DNA from 2 places in the Metabacillus elymi genome. Region 2 is predicted to be linked to the other one. Evidence: riboswitches for the same ligand, from Rfam matches in the RefSeq annotation. Region 2 holds a riboswitch; the other holds the start of a gene.

Region 1 (7,659 bases), 1.0 Mb from region 2:
TTGTGGATAAAATATAAACATGGTAAAACTATAACAGAACATCCACATGTGGATAAGGAGGAAGTTACATGTATTGTTGTGAAGATCATATTGAATTAGCGATTGATATGTATGTAGATGAAAAGGAATTAGCTCCAGAAATCGAAAAAATAGATAATAATAGCAAGTTATCCACAAGTTGTGAAATGTGTACAAACCCAGCTATATATATAGTGGGGAACTAATATTCGGTTGTTAATTGTGGATAACTAGATCGTGATTGTGGATAACCATATTAGAAAGAACTAGAGCTTGAAATGGGGAACATATGTGAATATTTCAATTGTGACAATTGGCAAGCTGAAAGAAAAGTATTTAAAGCAAGGGATTGATGAATACTTAAAACGTCTTTCAGCTTATGCAAAGATAGAAGTAATAGAACTACCTGATGAAAAGGCTCCTGAAAACCTAAGTGAAACGGAAATGGAGCAAGTAAAGGAAAAAGAGGGAGAGAGGATACTAAGCAAAATAAGTGATGACACACATGTCATTGCTTTAGCAATAGAAGGAAAAATGAAATCCTCAGAACAGCTCGCAAAGGATCTAGATCAGCTAGCTACATATGGAAAAAGTAAAATTGCCTTTGTCATTGGTGGCTCACTCGGTTTAAGCCATACTGTTATGAAACGGGCCAATGACAAACTATCATTTTCAAAGATGACGTTTCCACATCAACTAATGAGGTTGATTTTGGTGGAACAGGTTTATCGGGCCTTTAGGATTAATCGGGGGGAACCGTATCATAAGTAAATGAGGTCATTAATAGATGCTTTAAACTTTTTTACATGATTAGAAATAGCTCATTCAAAAAGGATTTGCTTCAGATGGGGAAATCCTTTTTGAATGGTTTCTAGTACTATAGCCTTGAACAAAGAGGGGAGACATGAATATACAACGAATTTTATATACATAGTATGTAGGTTTAATTATTTTTTATAGCGGGCTTTTCTATGAAAATATTACGTTTAGGTCATGCGATGTATGTATTTACAACTAAAAAGGGAAATCGGTATTTAGTCGACCCATTTTTTGATATGAACCCAGGTTGTCCAAGTGAGTATCAAACAGAAGAATTTTTGTCCAAGATTAATGGAGTGTTATTAACACATGGACACTTTGATCATACAAGCGGACTTGAAAAATTAAGAAAAGCTAACTCGAGTTGTTTAGTATTAGCACAATATGAATTAGCACTGATTTTAGGTCAAAAGGGTTTTGAAAATGTTTATCCTATAAATTTTGGTGGATCTTTAAATTTCGGTGACATAAAAGCTACTATGGTACCTGCTCGTCACTCATCTAGCTATGGTGAATTAGAAGGAAGCCCCATTTATGCCGGAGAATCAGCAGGGTATATATTAGATTTTGAGGATGATCATACGTTGTATCATTCTGGCGATACAATGATTATGACGGATATGAAACTAATTCAAGATTTATATCAACCATCTATTGCGATTCTTTCTTCTTCAGGTCAATTTACAATGGGCCCAAAAGAAGCAGCTTATGCAGTGGAACACTTATTAGATGTTAAATTTGTAATCCCAAGTCATACATTTCCTAGTGAAAACACAGCAGTATCACTAGAATCTTTAAATGGATTATTACAGGCATTTCCAGTTGTGGGAAATATGATTGGAAAAGATCATGAACTCAAAGATTATTTATCAAACCAACAAAAAACTGAGGTTGTCATTATTGGGTATGGGGAAGAAGTGACATTCTAGTAAAATATGATATTTAATGTTCCTTTTTTACTGCAGGTTTAAAACGATACAGTGACCTTATCACAAGTATAGAGAACATAGACTTTAGAAGTGAAGCAGAATATAGCTTCACTTTTTTTGTTTTTAAAACAGACCATATGAGCAAGAATGAGGACGAAATGGAGATCAATTACTTGTTAAAATGAGTCCAATAAACATTAGGAGGAAATAAAGTGAACAAGATTCAGGAATTCAATGAGATGCACTTTTCAAAGGATATATTATTTCTAGGCAACACCTGGGATTTACTTTCAGCCTTAATGCTTCAAAAAGCAGGATTCAAAGCAATTGGTACGACAAGTTGGGGTATCGCTAACTCACTAGGATTTGCAGATGGAGAAATGATTGATTTTGATAGACATTTGGGAATCATTAAAACCATAGCAGATAATGTGAAAATTCCAGTTTCTGCTGATATTGAAGCAAGGTAGGGGGAAGATATGCAAACAATTGTTGATAATGTGTTAAAGACGGCAGATGCTGGGGTAGCTGGCATCAATATTGAGGATTCACTCAAAAAACCAAAAGGGTTAAAAGAGATATCTAAGCATTGTGACCTTTTAAGTAATATAAGAGCAGCGTTAGAAAATAATGGTTATAGAAATTTTTATATTAACGCAAGAACTGATACTTACTTTCAAAGGCAAAATCCTCTTTTGGAAACAATTGAACGAGCAAAGGCGTACGTTGAAAGTGGTGCTAGTGGGATTTTTATTCCTGGATTAATAGAAGAGGATGAGATTAACAAAATCACAATGAATATTAGTGCTCCACTGAATGTATTATCTTTACCTGGACTAACAAATTGTAATAAGCTTAAAGAATTAGGTGTGAGACGATTTAGTTTTGGAAATGCCCTATCTGATAAAGTGATTGCTTATTTAGAAAAAGTGCTGGTGAATTACTAGAGTTTATGGATACTTCCCATTTGTATGAGAACTAGTACAAGTGCAGAAAGGATAGTGGAATGACATGGTGATTAATATCAATCTTTCATTTGAAGAGATGTGGGACAAAATCATCGCTTGTGATCGTAAATACGATGGTCTATTTTTTACGGCAGTAAAAACAACTAAAATATATTGCCGTCCTTCATGCAGATCAAGGAAGCCAAAAAAAGTAAATGTAGAATTCTACCATGATATCAATGGAGTTGAAGAAGCTGGTTTTCGTCCTTGCAAAAGATGTCAGCCAGAAGTTGAACAATCCCCGCATATTGAGATTGTCAGAAGGATCATTACCTTCCTAGTCAACCATTATAAACAAAATTTGATGCTAAAAGACATAGCGGATCAAGTAGGCTTAAGTCCCTTTTATTTGGAACGCTTATTTAAACAAGAAACCTCTGAGACTCCGCGTACTTATTTAGAAAAAATACGCATCGATAAAGCAGCCCATCTTCTTAAATGCACAGCTATGACAAACTTAGAGATTTGTTATGAGGTAGGATTCCAGAGTCCTTCCAACTTTTATAAAGTGTTTCGAAGCTTAAAAAACTGTTCACCTAGTGAATATCGAAAGGAATTCCTAAATGAATTGGATTGATCATGAATCTTATTTGGAGATTTATCCTCCTGAGGAATTTAATTTTGAAGAGTGTTTAATTTTATTAGGAAGGTCTAATCAGGAAGTGCTTCATCAAATTAAAGAGGGAGCTGTATATAAACTAATAAAAATTAAAGACTCTTTGATTTTATGTAAAATAGAATATATCAATAATTGCATAAATGTTGAATTTCCAATCAGGACTCCATCTATTCTCCATCGTAAAAAAGTGGGAGAGTATATTTGGGAATGGTTTGATTTGGCTCATGATTTAGAAATATTTTATCAAATGGCTAGTAAGGATAAAATTTTAAAGAAACTTGCGCATAAATATTTTGGCTTAAGGATTATGTGCATTCCAGATTTATTTGAAGCGCTAGTATGGGCAATAATGGGACAGCAAATTAATTTACCATTTGCTTACACATTAAAGCAACGGTTTGTTGAACAATTTGGCGAATTTATAATTTTCGAAGGACAAAGGTTTTGGTTATTCCCATCATTTGAAAAAATTGCATCCTTAGATATAGATGATTTAAGGAAACTTCAATTTACTACTAGGAAGGCTGAATATATCATTGGCATTGCTAAAGAAATGAAAAGTGGCAAATTAACAAAAAAATTATTGCTTCAGAAACAAGATTATCATCAAATACAAAAATCATTAATCTTGATAAGAGGTATCGGAGCATGGACGGCAGATTATGTGATGATGAAATGCTTACACCAAACCTCCTCCTTTCCAATTGCGGATGTAGGTCTTCATAATGCCTTAAAGAATCTATTAAGTCTTAAGGAGAAACCGACTATAGAAGAAATAGAGGAATATGCAGCAAATTGGGAAGGTTGGCAGGCGTATGCTACCTTTTATCTATGGAGGTCCTTATATGACAAAAATATATAAATTAGACTATGAATCACCGATTGGCGTGATAGAAATAATCAGTACTCATGAAGCCATCAGTTCTATACTGTTTTCTGAAGGGAATAAAAAAGAGAATTTATTACAAGCTGAAACACTTCCAGTTTTAACAGAATGCTACAACCAACTTGACGAATACTTTAAGGGCCATCGCCAAGAATTTACATTCCCATATCAATTTGAAGGGACTGACTTTCAAAAAACAGTATGGAATGCTTTAACAAAAATACCTTACGCTAAAACGGGATCTTATAAGGATATAGCTGTTTCCATTGAAAATAAAAAGGCGATAAGAGCAGTAGGGAGTGCAAATGGGAAAAACAGGTTAAGCATTGTGATCCCTTGTCACAGAATAATCGGTTCAAATGGGAAATTAACCGGTTATGCAGGAGGTCTATGGAGGAAGGAATGGCTGCTTCAACATGAGAAAGCTCATAACATTTAAGAGCTTTAAAGTACTTCATTTAGAATCGTTAGGATGAACCGTACCATAAGTATAAGTAAATGCGGTTTGGGGAGTGACATGGAAATTGGCTTTATTAATGAAAGTAAATAGGTTTTTAACATAACTTATCTAGAATTTATGAAATCTGTTTCATAATATAGCAAAGAATAAATGATCAAAAATTCAATGTGAAAACAAGGTAGGCGGAGTGGAGATATCGATACAAAGATCCAACCGACACCTTCCATTGATTCAAGGTTAGATATATGCGTTGTGTAGCAAGTTGGGTCGTCCTTTTTTACGAAAGATCGTTTGAATCTTCATTAGTTACCCTCTGTTTAATCCCAATTTAAAATGAAATGATTTAATGATCTATTCTTCAATTATATTTTTTTACTTTGCCAGCTGTGATTATTATAAATATTCGAAATTCTCTAACTATACAGAAGTGTATTGACAATTTTTTCATAGGTTGATAAGGTTAAAAAAATTATTTCTTATCCAGAGAGGTGGAGGGACTGGCCCTATGAAACCTCAGCAACAGGTCTACTAAGACACTGTGCTAACTCCAGCGGGTGATGAATCCTTGATAGATAAGAGCCTAAGTTTTTATTTGTCAGTAAAGCACTCTATTTTCAGAGTGCTTTTTTGATTTTTTCTGGATGTAAGATAAAGGAGAGTATGAATGGAGAACGAAAGTAAACAAGAATTTCAAAGAAAAATGCAAGCACGACATTTAGTAATGCTATCGCTTGGTGGAGTGATTGGAACTGGATTATTCTTAAGTTCTGGTTATACGATTCAACAGGCTGGTCCAATCGGCACAATTCTCTCATATTTAATTGGAGCATTAGTGGTTTATCTAGTCATGCTTTGTTTAGGTGAACTTTCAGTACATATGCCTGAGACAGGTGCGTTTCATAGCTATGCAACCAAATACATTGGTCCAGGGACAGGGTATACAGTAGCTTGGTTATATTGGCTAACCTGGACTGTTGCATTAGGTTCGGAATTTACGGCTGCAGGATTGCTAATGCAGCGATGGTTTCCATCAATCAATGTTTGGATATGGAGTGTTCTATTCGCAATTGTGATCTTTGTATTGAATGCTCTGACTGTTAAGCTTTTCGCTGAATCCGAATTCTGGTTTGCATCTATAAAGGTAATAGCAATTGTGATCTTTATTATTTTAGGAGTAGCAGCAATGGTAGGTTTTATTCCAATGACTAATTCGCAACCAGCACCATTCTTTACCAATTTTGTGAGTGCAGGTTTATTTCCTAATGGTGCTTTTGTAATTATAATGACGATGCTTGCAGTGAATTTTGCATTCTCGGGAACTGAATTAATAGGAATTGCAGCAGGAGAAACTTCAGATCCAGAAAAAACGATTCCAAAGGCAATTCGTACAACATTATGGAGATTGGTGATCTTTTTTGTAGGAACTATCGTTGTATTATCTGCGTTATTGCCTATCTCGGATGCAGGAGTATTAGAGAGCCCCTTTGTTGCAGTTCTTGAACGAATTGGTGTGCCATATGCAGCGGATATTATGAACTTTGTTATTTTAACAGCTATTTTATCTGCTGCAAACTCAGGTCTATATGCATCTTCTAGAATGCTTTGGTCACTTGCAGATAAGAAGACTATATCACCAATTTTTGCAAAATTGACAAAACGAGGTGTGCCTATATATGCAATCATTTTCAGCATGTTAGGCGGTGGTTTAGCTTTGTTATCAAGTATTATTGCACCAGATACTGTATACATAGTGCTTGTATCCATTTCGGGGCTAGCCGTGGTTGCAGTTTGGATGAGTATTAGTGCTTCACAGTTTCTATTTCGCAAACAATTTATAAAAGAAGGAAATTCAGAAAAGGACTTGGTCTATCGTGCACCATTATATCCTCTAGTACCAATCGTTTCGTTTATACTTTGCCTTGCTTCATGTATTGGAATTGCATTTGATCCTACACAACGCATTGCGCTGTATTGTTGCATTCCATTTATTTTGTTTTGCTATGGAAGTTATTATATAACACAAATTTTAAAGAAAAGGAGAGTAGAATATGTCGAACAAAATCAACCCAATTAACGCTATTTTACGCGATCATTCAATCATGATTCTGGACGGTGCTCTAGCTACAGAGCTTGAGCAGCATGGGTGTGAATTGGACGATCCCCTTTGGTCTGCACGTGTTTTACTTGAAAATCCAGAATTGATTTATCAGGTTCATTCAGACTATTTTCGTGCTGGAGCAGACTGTGCGATAACTGCAAGCTACCAAGCTACTATCGATGGTTTTTCCATGCGTGGTATCCAAGAAAAAGAAGCTTTGGAGTTAATTAAGAAAACGGTATTACTTGCAAGAAGAGCAAGAGATGATTTTTGGAAGGAAGAGATGCAAACGATTAGACCAAAGCCATTGGTTGCTGCATCCATTGGTCCTTATGGGGCTTACCTTGCAGATGGTTCAGAGTATGTAGGAAATTATGGTGTTACAGATGAAACATTAGCAGAATTTCATCGTTCAAGAATGTCAGCGTTGATTGATGCAGGTGCTGATCTATTAGCATTTGAAACGATTCCTTCCCTGCAAGAAGCAAAAGTATTAGATTCATTATTAAAGGAATTTCCAGAAACATATGCTTGGCTAACTTTTTCTTTGAAAAATGAGAAAGCGATAAGTGACGGTACATTGCTCGAGGAGTGTTCGAGAGTGTTTGAGGACAGTAAGCAAATTGTTGCAATTGGTATCAATTGTGTACCAGTATCATTTGTCACAGAATCCATCAACGTGTTAAGTGCTAATACCAAAAAACCGATTATTGTTTATCCGAACTCTGGTGAAACCTATAATCCAGAAACTAAAACATGGCATGGTCAAGAATCATGTAACGGACTCGAATATGAATCTAAAGAATGGTACCATGCAGGGGCG
Region 2 (7,659 bases):
GCAATGGATCCAGCCTTGTTACTAATGGATGAGCCATTTGGTGCATTGGATGAACAAACACGTTCAAGATTACATGAGGTGTTAGAAGAAGTTTTTCTAGAAACAAAGAAAACAATCTTGTTTGTTACACATAGTATCCATGAGGCACTTAAACTATCAGATCGCATCGTTGTTATGGGAACACAGCCAGGACGGATACTAGATGTTATTGAGCTTGACTTTCCAAGACCACGTGAACAAGCGCGTGAGGAACTCGTGAAATATGAAGACAGAATTAAGGGCTTACTTAAGTCTGAGATTGATAAAGTAATAGAAAAGGAGCAGCAGTATGCAACCAGTCGTTAAACGAATACTTTTTTACGGAATTCTGTTAGTTGTTTGGCAGGTTGCAGTGATTGTATTAGAAATATCACCTGCATTGCTGCCTGCACCAACAGATGTGTTTACATCACTTTACACAGGCTTTGCTGATTTAACACTTGTTTACGATTTAGTGGCAAGCTTTAGACGATTAGCGATAGGTTTAGCCATTGCATTAGCGCTAGGTCTTATCCTTGGTGTGTTCTTAGCTAAATCAAAAACAGCTGATGAAACATTAGGCTCACTTATCATCGCATTACAGTCTGTACCAAGTATTGTGTGGCTGCCACTTGCAATCATGTGGTTTGGCCTTAATGAAGCAGCAGTAACGTTTATTATCGTGTTAGGTGCAACCTTGGTGATGACAATCAACATGAGAACAGGTTTAAAAAATGTGCCACCACTTTATATAAAAGCGGCACAAACGATGGATTATAAAGGATTTAGCTTGTTTTGGAAGGTCATGTTTCCAGCCTCAATTCCTTATGCTGTAACAGGAACTAGATTAGCGTGGGCGTTTGCATGGAGAGCATTGATGGCCGGTGAATTATTAAGTACTGGACCAGGACTTGGTTATAAACTGAAATTCGCGTCAGATTTTGGCGATATGAGTTTAGTTATCGCGATCATGATGATGATTATGGTGATCGGAGTTATTGTCGATTTACTATTTTTCCAAAGAGTAGAAAAAAGTGTTATGAAAAAATGGGGTTTAGATAATTAAGAAAAGCGGAAGCGCCTTGATCAGCCCCGAATAGCTTAAGACGCTCATGAAATGAAGGTGTTTTTTACCTTCAATTCATGAGTGGCTTATGACTCGAGGGGCTAGGCGCTGGAGCTAGACACTAATTAAAAAGAGACGGAGGCTTAAACATGAAAAAGGGTATATTATTTGCACTTATATCGGTTTTATTAGTAGGTGTATTGGCAGCATGTGGGACGGCTAATACAGGTTCAAATGGTAGTGGAAGTGATAGTAAAAAGGAAGTAGTAATTGGTTATTTTCCTAATATTGATCACGTACCTGCGATGATCGCCAAGGAAAAAGGGTATTTTGAAGAAGCATTAGGGGAAGATGTAAAAGTAACGTATAAAACGTTTCCTGATGGAGCAGCATTTATGACTGCGTTAAAAACAGGTGATATCCATGCAGGTTTAGTTGGCCCTGGCCCTGTTATGAATAACTATGCAAATGGGGCAGATGTGAAGATTCTAGCAGGAGCATCTTCAGGTGGAACAGTTATCGTTGCATCTGAAAAAAGTGGTGTGCAATCAATTGATGATTTAACAGGTAAAACATTTATTACACCTGGTGTAGGCTGCACACATGATGTTCAAATGGAGACATTCCTTCAAGACTTTGGCATTACATCAGCACGTATTGGTGGAACATTAAAGCATGTAACTGGTAACCCAGCTCAATATGGAGCAATGTTTGAATCAGGAAAAGTTGATCTTGCTGCAGTTCCAGAACCATGGGCATCTATGCTTGTAAATGATGGAGCGAAAGTGATCGTTGATACGGATGAAATTTCTTACGGAACAACACTTCCTAATACTGTATTAGTAACAAGCGGAAAGTTAATTGAAGAAGACAAAGAACTAGTTGCAGCCATTGTAAAAGCACATGAAAAAGGTGTTAACTTTATTAATGAAAACCGTGAAGAGGCACGTGATATTGCAATTAAAGCGATCAAAGATATTACAGATCAAGAGCTTGATCCAGCAATCGTTGACAGTGCTTGGGAGCGTGTAACGTACACAACAGAAGTAAATGCAGAGGTTGTACAAGAATTTGCAAATTCTTCATTTGAGCTTAAATTTCTTAAAGAAAAACCTGAATTTAGTGATCTAATCGATACTCATTTCTTAACAAAGTAGGCGTTAATCGTGAAAAAACTTGTTTTTATCACTTTCCTTGCTGTTCTAGTGTTGGTAGGCTGTTCACAGTCTATCAACCTAGAGGAGCATTTTTCTTTAAATGGGACAGTTGAGCCTTTAGATGCTGTTAATCAAGTTGGAGAAAAAGTAAAAATGTCAGATTATGAAGATAAAGTCTGGCTTTCTACGTTCATTTTCACAAATTGTGATACTGTTTGTTCACCAATGACCGCACATATCGCAACACTTCAAGAGCAATTACAAGACGAAAAAGTAGATGTTGAGCTCGTCTCCTTTAGCATTGATCCAGAACATGACACACCTGAAGTGTTAAAGGGATTTGCAGAACAATTCGGTGCCGATTTTAAAAACTGGAACTTTCTCACTGGCTATGAACAAGCAGAAATTGAATCCTTCTCAAACACGAGCTTTCTTGTACCTGCTGCAAAGCTAGAAGGTTCAAACCAATTCGTTCACAGCACATCGATCTATCTTATGAAAGGCAACACGATACTCGAACAATATGAAGGTGTGTCAGAAGTACCGAATGAAAAAATTGTCGAAGATATCAAACTATTACAATAATTGTGTTGCAATCTCCACTCGAATCATGTAAAGTAGTAAAAAATAGTAAACCTTAAAAATTTCATACATTTCTTATCAAGAGAGGCAGAGGGACTGGCCCTATGAAGCCTCAGCAACCGGTTCAAAACGAGTGAAGATCTCGTAACCGTTGATTTGCGTATTTTTGAGAAACCTTAGGTAGTTTTTTACAGCACCGACGGATAAATCAAAATGCATCGAACAAAGCGTCCTTGTTTGTTCGAGGCATTTTGATTTATCCGTCGCAGGCTTGCAACGCAAGCCGCAAGCACTTGCGTGCTGTAAAAAACCAAACAACACTACTTATAGAGTTTCCTAAGTTCAACCCGCAAATCAACTATTTCTTAAGCTCCACCCAAGATCTTCTACAAGTGCCAAGGTGCTAAATCCAGCAAGCCACACCAGCATTATGCTTGAGAGATAAGAAGAAGCGCACTCAAATACACAGTCTTCTTCTTACCGGGGAAGGCTTTTTAATTTGTTTTGAAAGTCTAAAAATGTGCTTCCTCTCATGTGCATAATCAAGAAAAATAACCTTAACTTAGGATGGTGACAGACATGAGTCAACGAATTGAAACGAAGTTAGCGCAAATTGGAAATCGAAGTGAAAATGTTACAGGTACGGTAAATCCGCCAGTCTATTTTTCGACAGCTTATCGACATGCTGGAATCGGAGAATCAACTGGCTTTGATTATATTCGAACAGGAAATCCTACAAGACTATTAGTTGAAAAGGCCATTGCCGATTTAGAACATGGTGATCGTGGATTTGCATTCAGTTCAGGGATGGCTGCTATTCAAACGATTATGGCATTATTCCAAAGTGGTGATGAACTTATCGTATCATCTGACCTCTATGGTGGAACTTATCGTTTATTTGAAAGAGAATGGAAAAAGTACGGTTTATCATTTCAATATGATGATTTCACAAACCCAGCAGAAACAGAAAAATTAATATCTGAAAAAACAAAGGCGATATTTATCGAGACACCGACAAATCCATTAATGCAGGAAGCTGATATTAAAGAGCTTGCGACGTTAGCTAAGAAACATAATTTATTAGTGATTGTTGATAACACATTTTATACACCTGTTATTCAAACACCAATCCTTGATGGAGCTGACATTGTGATCCATAGTGCAACAAAATATTTAGGTGGACACAATGATGTGCTTGCGGGTCTAGTTGTTACAAAGGGTGAGCAATTAAGCGATGAGTTTTTCCAACATCAAAATGCGATCGGCGCGGTTTTATCACCGTTTGATTCCTGGCTCTTAATGAGAGGAATGAAGACATTATCACTTCGCATGAGACAGCATGAGCAAAACGCTCAAGCCGTTTCACAATTTTTAGAAGAACATCCAGATGTTCTCGATGTTTTATATCCAGGAAAAGGTGGAATGCTGTCATTCCGTTTGCAGGATGAAACATTGGTGAATCCATTTCTAAAAAGTCTTAAGACGATTACCTTTGCGGAAAGCTTAGGTGGAATCGAAAGCTTTATTACCTATCCTGCAACCCAAACACATATGGACATTCCATTGGAAATTAGAATGGCAAATGGTGTGTGTAATAGACTACTGCGTTTCTCAGTAGGTGTAGAACATGCTGAGGATATTATCGAAGATTTAGCTCAGAGCTTTAAACAAATGAAGGGGGCTGAAGCAATTGAGCAATCATGATTGGTCGTTTCAAACAAAACTTTTGCATAATGAGTCAAAGGTAGATAGAGGTACAGGAGCAGTTAGTGTTCCAATTCACCATTCATCAACTTTCCATCAATTTGATATAGATGAATTTGGGAAATATGATTATGCGCGTTCTGGTAACCCTACAAGAGAAGCGTTGGAGCAAGCGATCGCAGAATTAGAGGGTGGAACAAAAGGCTTGGCATTTTCTTCAGGAATGGCTGCTATTTCAACAGCATTCCTGCTTCTTTCCCAAGGTGATCATGTCCTTGTGACTGAGGACGTATATGGTGGAACCTTTCGAATCATAACAGATGTTCTAACTAGATTCGGGATTGAGCACACTTTTGTTGATATGACAGATCTTCATCAAGTAGCATCAAAGATTCGTCCGAATACTAAAGTAATCTACATGGAAACACCTTCAAATCCGTTGTTGAAAGTTACAGACATTCGAGGAATTGTGAACCTTGCGAAGGCAAATAACTGTCTAACGTTTTTAGATAATACATTTTTGACACCAGAGCTACAAAGACCTTTAGAGTTAGGTGTAGATATTGTGTTACACAGTGCGACAAAGTTTTTAGCAGGTCATAGTGATGTCCTTGCAGGTCTTGCTGTTGTGAGGGATACTGAATTAGGTGATCGCCTATACAAACTGCAAAATGCATTTGGAGCAGTACTAGGTGTTCAAGATGCTTGGCTTGTGTTAAGAGGATTAAAAACATTACATGTTCGTTTGAAGCAATCCTCTGAATCAGCTCTGAAAATTGCTGAGTTTCTAAGTGAACATCCTAAGGTTGTAGAAGTCTATTATCCTGGATTAAGCTTTCATCCAGGACATGAAACTCAACGATACCAAGCAGATGGAGCAGGTGCCGTTCTTTCATTCAAGCTTGCTGATGGTGAAGCAGTGAAGACGCTTGTTCAACAAGTTAAACTGCCGGTTTTTGCAGTAAGTTTAGGTGCGGTTGAATCAATTTTATCCTACCCTGCAAAAATGTCACATGCAGCAATGCCTCCAGAGGAACGTGAAAAACGAGGAATTTCAGATGGATTACTTAGATTAAGTGTCGGCTTAGAAAATGTTAATGACCTAATTAAAGATTTTTCTGAAGCATTAGAGAAGCTACCACAAGTTAATAAGAAAGAAAGTGTTCGTTAGGACTGATCCTTTTGGGTCAGTTTCTTTTGTTGTCCAGGAAATTATAAAATTCGTTGAACTGTGGATAAGAGCACGACATCCAGCTCCAGCGCTTAGCCCCTCTAGGGTCTAGCTTATTTAGAATTGAAGGCAAAGGACGCCTTCTATTCTAAAACATCTTATTTGCCTGGGGCTGATCATGGCGCCCTGTGCTTTTGTTCATAGAGAAGATAATCTCCAAAATTATAGTCCTATTCATTTTTATTATCGAAGGGATCTCATTTATCATCCGCCGATTAAAATTCATAAAACTCGTCTTGATCAAATGATCTTTGTCTCACTGAATTTTTTGTTTGTGTTAAGTACATTTTTGCTTATTTACTATCGATTTGCATAATTTAGAAAGGCTGACTCGCCAAACTTTGTTGCTTTTAAAATAGTATTGGGTTGGTTGATTGGCACTCCAGGATGCTCGCTTTCCGTGGGGCGGGCGATGAGCCTCTTCAGCGCGAAGCGCCTGCGGGGTCTCATCTGTCCCGCTACTCCCACAGGAGTTTCGCACTTTCCGCACCAATCAACCTAATCAGTTTTGTTCAAAAACAACAATCTTTTAGAAAAGAGCCTTTAAAAAAGACTCGGAACAAGTTGTTCCGAGTCTAAATTTTTTTATACATTAATTTGTGTGGGCCGATCGGTTCGATCGTAAACACTTCACCAAATTCATGTAGACCCAATTTTTTATAATAATCACTCACTGAAATCCGCGCATTACACCACCATATTTCAACATTCTTTTCCTTTAGTAATTCTTCACCATGTAATAGGATAGAACTACCTGCTTTTAGTTTGCGGTGATCTTGTAGTGTGGCCATTCCTCTAAGGCGAAATTGAAGTTCTTCATCAAAACATGGATGCTTTTCTTTGTGAAAAGAGGCGATACTAATTAACGTCTCTCTAAAAAATGCTCCTAAGTGAAATGAGTCTTTTTGATGATCATTCTCATATTTGCAAGCTTCAATCGATTGATTTGGACGTAAAACTTTATGTCTTATTAGATATGTATCTTCTGGGTTAATTTGTCTAATTTCTAACATCTAATTCCCCCTACCTATTCTGCTAAAATTATACATAATTATTTTCATTATTAAAAATACGGAAAACTTTTGAAAGCATATAAGAAATTCTTATTGGTGCTATCTTGATGTTTTATATAAGATTTTTATTAAGAATCCATTTAGTTAATCTATTTCCTTACCACTCTATGCATGTACTGAAACTCTAAAACATATATACTTAAATAAGTAAGCTATTACTTGGAAATCGTTAGAAAAACGATTGAAATAGAAGAGTATGACTTAGGATATACAGATTTCAGAATCTTCACAATTAACAATTTTGTTGTTTTTTATGTTAATATAAACTTGTATAATTTTACACAAAATTACAGAGGGGGAAAATTTATGAAGAAAATTCGTAGTAGCTTTTTATTTGTAATGATGTTAATACTTACGATGATTATTGCTGCATGTGGGAATGCTGGTAATGAAGATGTTGCTGGTGATGAAGGTGGAAATAGCAGCGGTGAAAAGCAAAACTTAAGTCTTCTAACTGGGGGAACAGGAGGTACATATTATCCACTTGGTGGACAAATTGGAAAAATTATCTCTGATAACACAGACGCGAATATTACACCGCAAACATCAGGTGCTTCTGCTGAAAACATGGAAACTCTAAGAGCAGGAGAGGCGGAGATTGCCTTTTCACAAACTGATATCGCAGCATATGCAATTGAAGGAAAAGAGATGTTCGAAGGTGACCCAATTGACAATATTCAAGCAATCGGTTCTATTTATCCAGAAACGGTACAGCTTGTAACTACAGAGAAAAGCGGAATTAAATCTGTTGAAGACCTAAAAGGAAAATCAGTTTCAGTAGGTGCTCCTGGATCAGGAGCATATATAAATGCCATGCAAATTCTAGAA

The links. Region 2 has a riboswitch for S-adenosylmethionine ahead of HUW50_RS14080 (methionine biosynthesis PLP-dependent protein). Riboswitches for the same ligand answer to the same signal wherever they lie in the genome.
Region 1: another riboswitch for S-adenosylmethionine. It lies ahead of mmuP (S-methylmethionine permease); the one in region 2 lies ahead of HUW50_RS14080 (methionine biosynthesis PLP-dependent protein).

The regions. Positions count from the first base shown of each region.
Region 1 covers NZ_CP055263.1:1,914,630-1,922,288, reverse strand. The annotation lists gene HUW50_RS09010 (CxxH/CxxC protein) at 69-224, shown strand; gene rlmH (23S rRNA (pseudouridine(1915)-N(3))-methyltransferase RlmH) at 310-789, shown strand; gene HUW50_RS09000 (metal-dependent hydrolase) at 990-1,766, shown strand; partial or broken gene HUW50_RS08995 (isocitrate lyase/PEP mutase family protein) at 1,979-2,748, shown strand; gene HUW50_RS08990 (bifunctional transcriptional activator/DNA repair enzyme AdaA) at 2,778-3,350, shown strand; gene HUW50_RS08985 (DNA-3-methyladenine glycosylase 2) at 3,337-4,254, shown strand; gene HUW50_RS08980 (methylated-DNA--[protein]-cysteine S-methyltransferase) at 4,238-4,717, shown strand; SAM riboswitch class I at 5,212-5,317, shown strand; gene mmuP (S-methylmethionine permease) at 5,403-6,812, shown strand; gene mmuM (homocysteine S-methyltransferase) at 6,787-7,659, shown strand, end outside.
Region 2 covers NZ_CP055263.1:2,949,619-2,957,277, forward strand. The annotation lists gene HUW50_RS14060 (ABC transporter ATP-binding protein) at 1-345, shown strand, start outside; gene HUW50_RS14065 (ABC transporter permease) at 329-1,084, shown strand; gene HUW50_RS14070 (aliphatic sulfonate ABC transporter substrate-binding protein) at 1,234-2,241, shown strand; gene HUW50_RS14075 (SCO family protein) at 2,251-2,826, shown strand; SAM riboswitch class I at 2,896-2,996, shown strand; gene HUW50_RS14080 (methionine biosynthesis PLP-dependent protein) at 3,403-4,527, shown strand; gene metC (cystathionine beta-lyase) at 4,514-5,698, shown strand; gene HUW50_RS14090 (GNAT family N-acetyltransferase) at 6,334-6,771, opposite strand; gene HUW50_RS14095 (TAXI family TRAP transporter solute-binding subunit) at 7,138-7,659, shown strand, end outside.